Regions from separate parts of the Pandoraea vervacti genome, predicted to be linked through region 1. Evidence: predicted binding sites of a transcription regulator. Region 1 holds the regulator's gene; each other region holds the start of a gene.
The links. The regulator sigma-54, encoded in region 1, starts transcription at its own class of promoters, with help from an activator protein. The targets are predictions, from matches to a motif close to TGGCANGNAANCTGCTTT.

Region 2: the regulator sigma-54 is predicted to act here: its motif matches at 1,680-1,697, upstream of nirB (nitrite reductase large subunit NirB).
Region 3: the regulator sigma-54 is predicted to act here: its motif matches at 1,349-1,366, upstream of prpB (methylisocitrate lyase).

Annotation. Positions count from the first base shown of each region.
Region 1 covers NZ_CP010897.2:628,343-631,623, forward strand. The annotation lists gene ptsN (PTS IIA-like nitrogen regulatory protein PtsN) at 1-401, opposite strand, end outside; gene hpf (ribosome hibernation-promoting factor, HPF/YfiA family) at 584-940, opposite strand; gene UC34_RS02865 (RNA polymerase factor sigma-54) at 1,082-2,569, opposite strand; gene lptB (LPS export ABC transporter ATP-binding protein) at 2,664-3,281, opposite strand, start outside.
Region 2 covers NZ_CP010897.2:4,249,019-4,252,299, reverse strand. The annotation lists gene UC34_RS18450 (acyl-CoA dehydrogenase family protein) at 208-1,374, shown strand; gene nirB (nitrite reductase large subunit NirB) at 1,876-3,281, shown strand, end outside.
Region 3 covers NZ_CP010897.2:3,611,343-3,614,623, reverse strand. The annotation lists gene prpR (propionate catabolism operon regulatory protein PrpR) at 1-1,010, opposite strand, end outside; gene prpB (methylisocitrate lyase) at 1,456-2,346, shown strand; gene prpC (bifunctional 2-methylcitrate synthase/citrate synthase) at 2,374-3,281, shown strand, end outside.

The sequences.
Region 1 (3,281 bases):
ATCTCGAGATGTTGCTGGGTCGCCTGTTCGGGCACCAGTAGGAAAAACAGCAGGGAGACGGGCTGGCCGTCAGGGGCCTCGAAGGGAATGGCGTCTTCGAGGCGAATGAACGCAGCCATCGGGTGTTTCAGGCCCTTGATACGCCCGTGCGGAATCGCCACCCCTTCGCCGAGTCCGGTCGAACCCAGACGCTCGCGGGCGAACAGGTTGTCGGTGACCGTAGCGCGGGAGAGCGCGGCATTGTTCTCGAAGAGAAGGCCGGCTTGCTCGAAGACGCGCTTCTTGCTGGTGACGGACAGTCCAAGCAGGATGTTGGACTCAGGTAAGAGTTTGAATAAACGATTCATCTTGTAATGCGGGCGAACGCTTAGTCGCCCTCCAACCCCCGATTGACCTCGCATTATAGACCACCCGCCGCCGTGCTCGCGGCGAGACACGGAACTGGGCCGAACCATACAAAAGGGGCCGTTCAACGGCCCCGCGGTGGGTGATGCCAGACTTACGAAAGACGGATAAACGCTCGGGTGGTTCCTTACGGCTTTTCGTCAGTGTCAGTCGATGCGACTACCACGCCGGAACAGCCTTATTGCAGCGGCTCCGCCTCAGGAGGAGGCTGGTGGTGCTTGATCGCCTCGCGACCGTGATCCTGAACCTTATCCTTGTATTGCATTACCTTGCGGTCGAGCATGTCGATCAGCTTGTCGATGGCGGCATACATATTTTCGTCACACTTCTCGACGAAAATCTCCTTGCCCTTGAGATTGACCGTGACGCTCGCGTTCTGGCGTCCCGCCTTCTCCTTGGACTTGTCGACAGAAAGGATCACCTCGACGCTGATGACCTGATCGAAATGGCGCAACACGCGTTCGAGCTTGTTGACGACATATTCTTTCAGTGATGCGGTGACTTCGAGATGATGTCCACTGATCTGAAGATTCATAGCTGCTCTCCTTGCTGAAATGCCGAAGTGCAGGCCGCGTCGACGTTGACGCTGGCTGGCAGGAGCGCGAGCCATTGACGTGACGCAATGTCGCACTGCGGCGTGATGCCCCAGCGGCCAACATGGCGCACCAGGACTGTCCTACAAAGATTTGCGCAAGTTCACTGCGGGGATTCGCATGGCCTCGCGGTACTTCGCGACCGTTCGCCGCGCCACCACAAAACCTTGCTCTGCCAGCAGTTCCGCGATACGGCTATCGGAAAGGGGGCTCTGCGGGTCTTCTGCTCCTATGAGTTGCTTGATGAGTGCGCGGATAGCGGTCGATGACGCAGCGCCTCCGGCTTCCGTTGCCACGTGCGATCCGAAGAAGTACTTGAGCTCGAAGGTTCCAAATGGAGTGAGCATGTACTTACTCGTCGTCACCCGTGAAATCGTGGATTCATGTAAACCCAGCGTATCAGCAATCTCGCGTAAAACCAAGGGCCGCATGCCGATTTCACCATGCGTGAAGAAGTTCTTTTGACGCTCGACAATCGCCTGCGCGACCCGCAGGATCGTGTCGAAGCGCTGCTGAATGTTCTTGATCAGCCAGCGGGCTTCCTGCAATTGCTGTTGGAGGTTGCCGGTGCCCGGATCGTTCCGGTTGTTTCGGAGGATTCGCGCATACATTTCGTTGATGCGCAGGCGCGGCATGACCTCCGGATTGAGCTCGGCCGTCCAGCCGGTCCCCTGCTTGCGTACGAGCACGTCGGGCACGACGTAGTCGGCCTGCGGCGAGCCGTAGGCGGCGCCCGGGAATGGGTCAAGGGAGCGGATCAACTGGTGCGCGGCACGCAGCGCGTCTTCGCTCACCCCCAGCAGGCGGCGCAGACGCGTGTAATCGCGTGCGGCGAGCAATTCCAGGTGATCGGTGACGATACGCAGCGACAACGTGCGCACATTGCTGGCCGGCAGACGCTGCAGTTGCAGACGAAGGCATTCGGCCGGGCTGCGGGCACCCACGCCTGCGGGGTCGAAGCTTTGCAGCAACGCGAGCGCCGCGTTGATCTCTTCGGTCTCCAGCGCCAGTTCCTCAGGCATCTCCGCCTGAATCTCGTCGAGCAGGGAGCCGAGGTAGCCGTCTTCGTCGAGCGATTCGATCAGGAATTCCACCAGCGCACGATCGCGCGGGCTGGCTTTGGTCAGGCGTAATTGCGCGAGCAGGTGTTCACGCAGGTTGGGGTGATCGACGTGCAACTGGGGGCGGGCGTTGTCGTCGTCATCCGACGCACTGCCCGAGCGGGCGAAGTCGTTCAGGCTCCAGTCGCCGCCGGTGTCCTGGGCGTTGTCGTCGAAGCGGGCTTCGCCATCGAGTTCGCGGGCCTCGTCGCGGCCGTTGGTCGACTCGCCGCTATCGTTCGAACTGCTGGACGACGTGCTCCGTTCGTTGCGCAGCGACCCGTCGGTGCCGACCCGAACCGAGCCAGCGAGCCAATCGTCCTCGCGTTCGAGCATCGGGTTCTGGGTGAGCGCGTGTTCGACTTCCTGTTGGAGTTCGAGCGTAGACAGTTGCAGCAACCGGATCGATTGCTGCAACTGAGGCGTGAGGGTCAGGTGCTGCGAGGTGCGGAGTTGAAGAGTGGGTTTCATAGCGTGTCTCGCCTTCATTGTAGAGGCTTTGTCACGCCAACGGAACCGGCCCTGCCTCCTATCGGTGGCAGGGTTTACATGCGTAAAATTTGCTTTACATCCGGAAATTTTCGCCCAGATACACGCGACGGACGCTTTCGTCGGCGACGATCTGGTCAGGCGTGCCGGCGGCGAGCACCGAGCCTTCGCTGATGATGTAGGCGTGATCGCAGATACCGAGCGTCTCGCGCACGTTGTGGTCGGTAATCAGGACACCGATGCCACGGTCCTTCAGGAAGCGCACGATCCGCTGGATTTCCAGCACGGCGATCGGGTCCACGCCCGCGAACGGTTCGTCGAGCAAAATAAAACGCGGTTGCGTGGCGAGCGCGCGGGCGATTTCCACGCGGCGCCGCTCGCCCCCGGAGAGCGACATCGCAGGATTCTCACGCAGATGGCTGACCTGGAGCTCGTCGAGCAGTGACTCGATGCGGCGCTCGATTTCTTCGCGCTTGAGCGGTTTGCCTTGCGCATCGAGCTGCAATTCGAGCACGGCGCGAATGTTGTCCTCGACCGTGAGCTTGCGAAACACCGACGCTTCCTGCGGTAGATACGAGACCCCCATACGGGCGCGCTCGTGAATCGGCAATTCGCTGATCAGGTTGCCGTCGAGCTGGATTTCGCCGTCATCGGCGGGCACCAGCCCCACGATCATGTAGAACGACGTTGTCTT
Region 2 (3,281 bases), 2.0 Mb from region 1:
AAAGATTATATGTTAACTAATTATTAGGATGCTAGCTAATGGACTGTTGCGTGACCCGTGGAAATGATGGGAGGGCGCGGGCGACAACGCTTGCACAGCCACGTGCGGCGTGCCTTTGGACGATCTGCGCGGGTAAGATAGCGACATTCGCGGCGGGCGTCGCCCGCCCGGCAGACAAGTGTTACGACATATTTCAAGGGACGCCCGATGACATCGAAGGGACTGGATAGCGAATCGTTCGAGTTGCTGATCGCCACTGTGCAGCGCTTCATCCGCGAGCGGCTGGTGCCCGCCGAGAACGATGTCGAGGCGCACGACGAAGTGCCCGCGACCATCGTGGACGACATGAAGGCGATGGGCCTGTTCGGTCTGTCGATCCCCGAGGAATTTGGCGGTATCGGCCTGTCGATGGCGCAAGAGGTGCGCGTGGCCTATGAATTCGGACAGACGTCGCTCGCATTCCGTTCGGTGTTCGGGACGAACGTGGGCATCGGCTCGCAGGGCATTCTGATGGACGGCACCGACGCGCAAAAGCGCGATCTGCTGCCACGTGTGGCGAGCGGCGAACTGATCATGTCGTTCGCGCTCACGGAGCCCGATGTCGGATCGGACCCGGCCGCCCTCAAGACACGCGCGGTGCTCGACGGCGACACCTACGTGCTCGACGGCGTGAAGCGCTTCATCACCAACGCGCCGCGCGCGGGCGCCTTCACGTTGATGGCGCGCACCGGCGGCGAGGGCGCGGGCGGCATCTCGGCGTTCATCGTACCGGCCGACACGCCGGGGTTATCGCTGGGCGAACCGGACAGGAAGATGGGGCAGCGCGGCACCAAGACCTGCGATGTCGTGCTTCAGGGGGCACGCGTGCCGGCGGCGAACGTGATCGGCGGCGTGGCAGGCCGGGGCTTCAAGACCGCCATGAAGGTCCTCGACCGGGGGCGTCTGCATGTGGCGGCGCTGGCGTGCGGCATGGCGCAGCGCATTCTCGACGAGTCGGTGGCTTACGCGCGCGAGCGCAAGCAGTTCGGTCAGCGCATCGGCGACTTCCAGCTTGTGCAGGCGATGCTCGCCGACAGCCAGGCCGAACTGTATGCCGGATGGTCGATGGTGCAGGATTGCGCGTTGCGCTACGACGCAAAACCGGCGGGCTCGCGAGACGCCGACGTCAGCATGCGCGCCTCGTGCGCCAAGCTGTTCTGCACGGAGATGGTCGGGCGTGTGGCGGATCGCGGCGTGCAGGTGCATGGTGGCGCAGGCTACATCAACGAATACAAGGTCGAGCGTTTCTATCGCGACGTGCGGTTGCTGCGTCTGTATGAAGGCACCACGCAGATCCAGCAACTCATCATCGGGCGCGCGCTGATGCAGAACTGACGACCCTGGCACGCAAGGTGCCAGGCCCAACGTTTGCCGGACCCCTGAATGACGTCGATCAGCAATTGCCGTAAGGCGACGGGCAGCCACGATTTGCGATTGCACAAAAAGCGCGTGGATGCGGCATGGACGATCATCCCGGTGCGTTGTGCCCGACGGCGTCATTCTGGTGCGCCCGGCGCAAATATCTCGCACCTTGCACTGGTGCGGTGCAGCAGCGTTCGGCACAAAATCGGACTCTGCCCATAGACAAACGTCTATCTTCTCCTTGCTCCATGTGGCTTTACCGATGACGGAACGTTGCCTGGCACGCTTGTTGCGTTAGCCATAACGCCAGCGGCAAAGGCGTCGCCGGCAACGAATTCAGGTGCGACGTCCCGCATGACAGCGTGCGACGCACCCACAGGACAACGGCGTCCCTCTGTGCCCCGGCACGGATGGACGCCGTTTTGTTTTTCGGGCGCCGCGCGCGACGCGGGCACGGCAACAGGAGAAGACAGCATGCGCAAACCTCGTCTGGTCGTCGTCGGCAATGGCATGGCCGGCATTCGCACGCTCGAAGAGCTGCTCGAGATCGCACCGAACCAGTACGACATCACCGTGTTCGGCGCGGAGCCGCATCCGAACTACAACCGCATCCTGCTCTCGCCGGTGCTCGCGGGCGAGCAGGCGTTTCAGGACATCGTGCTCAACCCGCTCGACTGGTATGCGGAAAAAGGCATCACGCTGCATCTGGGCAAGGAAGTCGCGCAAATCGACCGGCCACGCCGCGTGGTGCGCTGCGCCGACGGCACCGAAGCGCCGTACGACCGGCTGCTGATCGCCACCGGGTCCAGTCCGTTCATTCTTCCGGTGCCAGGCAAGGATCTCGACGGTGTCATTACGTATCGCGACATTCGCGACACCGAGATCATGATCGAGACGGCGAAGGTCAAACGCCACGCGGTCGTGATCGGGGGCGGATTGCTCGGGCTGGAGGCGGCCAATGGTCTGAAGCTGCGCGGCATGGACGTGACGGTCGTCCATCTGGCGCCCACGCTGCTCGAACGTCAGCTCGACGCCACCGCAGGCAAGCTGCTGCAACAGTCGCTTGAAGCGCGCGGTCTCGCCTTTCGCCTGTCGCATCAGACGTCCGAGATTCTGGGCGACGAGCGCGGCGCCGTGCGCGCCGTGAAGTTCAGCAACGGTGAGGAAATCGCGGCGGATCTCGTCGTAATGGCGGCGGGCATTCGCCCGAACACCGCGCTTGCCGAGGCGGCCGGGCTGCACTGCGCGCGCGGCATTGTCGTGTCGGACACATTGCAGACGTACGATCCGCGCATCTACGCCGTGGGCGAGTGCGTAAGTCACCGCGGCGTGGCGTATGGGCTCGTGGCGCCCCTGTTCGAACAGGCGAAGGTGTGCGCGAATCACCTCGCGCTCATGGGCATTGGCAGCTATCGCGGCTCGGTGCTCTCGACCAAGCTCAAGGTCACCGGCATCGATCTGTTCTCGGCGGGGGACTTCCTGGGTGGCGAGGGCACGGAAGAGATCGTGCTGTCCGACCCGGCAAGCGGCGTCTACAAGAAGCTCGTGATTCGCGACGACAAGCTCGTCGGGGCATGCCTCTACGGCGACACCGCAGACGGCGCGTGGTACTTCAAACTGCTGCGCGAAGGGCGCGCGCTGGGCGAGTTGCGCGAGCGCATCATGTTCGGCGAATCGAGCGTGGGCGACGTCGGCACGCAAGGCCAGAACCGCGCGTCGGCCATGGCCGACAGCGACGAAGTGTGCGGTTGCAACGGCGTGTGCAAGGGCGCCATCGTTCGCGCGATCACCGAGAAGGGGCTGTTCACCCTGGATGAAGTGAAGAAGCACACCAAGGCGGCGAGCTCCTGCGGCTCTTGCGCCGGTTTGTGCGAGCAGAT
Region 3 (3,281 bases), 2.7 Mb from region 1:
TGCGTCATGGCGGCCGAATCGCCGATCAGGTCGTCCAGCCGATAACGCGCCACGAGATGTCTCGGACGATGCCGCGAGCGTAGCGAACGATCGACACGCGAGAACGACTGCGAGTCCTGACACGTCAGCAGCGCGCCGGTGAGCGTGCCCTGATCGAGCATTGGAATGCGGTTAATGACCCAGGTCTTGCCCGCCATCGACACAATGGCTTCGAGCTCGGTGCTCGCGCTCTCGAGCGTTCGCGCGATGTCGAGCGCCGGCGCGATGGCGTCGAGCGCGCGCCCGACGGCGTCTGCCACCGTCACGCCAAGCATGCCTGCCATCGACGCGTTGATCGCCTCGATGCGCCCGTTCAGGTCGACGGCGGCCACGCCCTCGTGCAGGTGACGCAGTACCGTGTCGAGACGTTCCCGCCGTTGCGCTTCGATGCGCCCGAGACGCGCCACTTCCAGTGCCGTGTCGAATGCCGCACGAACCGAGTCCTGCGAATAGAGGAAGATGCCGGTGAGCCCGGCGCGCTCGGTCAGTTGCGTGACGAGGCCCGGGCCGACGATCACTTGCATGCCTTCGTCGCGCAGCCGGTGTACGAGGTCTTCGGCATTTTGCGCGTCGACATAGGTGTGCTGGGGGATATCGATGTGAAAGGCGCGCTTGAAGCGCTCGAACTCCGGGACCGGGCGGGCATAGGACACCAGCGCGATGCGCGAGTCGGGAGACGGCGAGGGCAAGGCCCGGCGGGCGCGGGCGAGCGCATGCAGGACGTCCGAGCCCGTCACCTTCACCAGCACCACCGGCAGCGCGAGGCGCTCGCGCAGGAAGTCGCCGTTCGATCCGGCAGCGACGATGCCGTCAACGCTCCCCGCAGGCAGGCGTTCGAGCGCTTCGATGACCGCCTCGTAGCCCTTGTCGACGATGTGCACGTCGGCCTGTGCGGCATAGTCGGGCACGATATCGCGGTACAACTCGCCGAGCTTGCTGATGCCGACGGCCCAGATGACCGGCTTGCGCATGGCGGGCATGGCGCGCGTGCGCGTGCCGACGGCGGGTAGTGTCGGCAACGTCGGCAATGTCGGTAATGTCGGCAGCTGGGGGGGCAATTCGGAAGGGATCGAGTTCGGCATGACGGCGTGGCGGATTTCACTGGGTGACGTCGCATCGTAGCATGTTGCGATAAAACGTTTCATTTTTCGTTTCAAAGTGAAAAAAAATGAACGCGACAGACGCTCGACTTCCCGAAATTGCGTGACATTGACCTTGACGTAAACGTCACGTGGGCGAAGAATTTCTCTCGTGAAATGAAGGCGTTAGCAACATTGGAAGGTTTGGATGACGCGAATGCCGGTCTGGCTGGCACGCGCATTGCTAATGAAGTGACCGCTACTCATCGCTATTTCACCCACGCGTGAGCGTCGGCATCTGCCGGCGAGTCGCGCAAGACACGACCGAGGGACTCAAGTGACGCAAACCATTCGTTCGGCCGGCGCCGCCTTTCGCGAGGCCGTCAAGACCGAGCAACCGTTGCAGGTTGTCGGTGCGATCAACGCCAACCATGCCCTGCTGGCCAAGGCGGCCGGTTTCAAGGCGATCTATCTGTCGGGCGGCGGCGTCGCAGCCGGCTCGCTCGGTCTGCCCGATCTGGGCATTTCGACCCTCGACGACGTGCTGACCGATGTGCGCCGCATTACCGACGTGTGCGATCTGCCGCTGCTGGTCGACGTCGACACGGGCTTCGGTCCGTCGGCTTTCAACATCGCACGGACGGTGCAGTCGCTGATCAAGTTCGGCGCGGGCGCGATGCATATCGAAGATCAGGTCGGCGCAAAGCGTTGCGGCCATCGTCCGGGCAAGGCCATCGTGACGCAGCAGGAGATGGTCGACCGCATCAAGGCGGCCGTCGACGCGCGCACCGACGAGAACTTCGTCATCATGGCGCGCACCGATGCGCTGGCCGTTGAAGGATTGCAGGCGGCCATCGACCGGGCGTGCGCGTGCGTCGAAGCCGGCGCCGACATGATCTTCCCGGAAGCCATGACCGAACTGCCCATGTACCGGCAGTTCGCCGACGCGGTGAAGGTCCCCGTGCTCGCCAACATCACCGAGTTCGGTTCGACGCCGCTGTTCACCGTCGAAGAACTCAAGAGCGCGCAGGTCGGACTGGTGCTCTATCCGTTGTCGGCCTTCCGCGCCATGAACAAGGCGGCGGAAAACGTCTATCACACGATTCGTCGTGACGGCACGCAAAAGGCGGTGCTCGACACGATGCAAACACGCGCCGAACTCTACGAGAGCATTGGCTATCACGCTTACGAACAGAAGCTCGACGCCCTGTTCGCCCAACAGAAATAACGAATCCCTGATCCTGGAGGAATGAGCATGAGCGAGACGACTGCCACCGGCTTCAAGCCGAAGAAATCCGTTGCCCTGTCGGGGGTGACCGCGGGCAACACGGCCCTGTGTACCGTGGGCCGTTCGGGCAACGATCTGCACTATCGCGGGTACGACATTCTGGATCTGGCACAGGCCTCGGAGTTCGAAGAGATTGCGTATCTGCTGGTCTACGGCAAGCTGCCGACGGTAGCCGAACTGCGTGGCTACAAGGCCAAACTCAAGTCGCTGCGCGGCTTGCCCGCCGCCGTGAAAGATGCCCTCGAAGCTGTGCCCGCCGCCGCCCATCCGATGGATGTGATGCGCACGGGCGTGTCGGTGCTCGGCACCGTGCTGCCGGAGAAGGACGACCACAACATTCCGGGCGCGCGCGACATCGCCGACCGTCTCATGGCAAGCCTGGGGTCGATGCTGCTTTATTGGTATCACTACAGCCAGAACGGCGTGCGCATCGATGTGGAAACGGACGACGACAGCATCGGCGGCCACTTCCTGCATCTGCTGCATGGCGAAAAGCCGTCGGAGCAGTGGGTGCGCGCCATGCATACCTCGCTGATTCTGTACGCGGAGCATGAGTTCAACGCCTCGACCTTCACGGCGCGCGTGATCGCCGGTACCGGTTCCGACATCCACTCCGCCATCACCGGCGCCATCGGCGCGTTGCGCGGCCCGAAGCATGGCGGCGCAAACGAGGTGGCGTTCGAAGTGCAGAAGCGCTACAACTCGCCGGACGAAGCCGAAGCGGACATCCGCCGGCGCGTCGAGAACAAGGAAGTGATCATTGGCTTCGGCCACCCCGTCTATACCGTGAGCGATCCGCGCAACAAGGTCATCAAGGAAGTCGCCCACGAGTTGTCGAAGGCGCAGCAGAACACGGCGATGTACGACATTGCCGA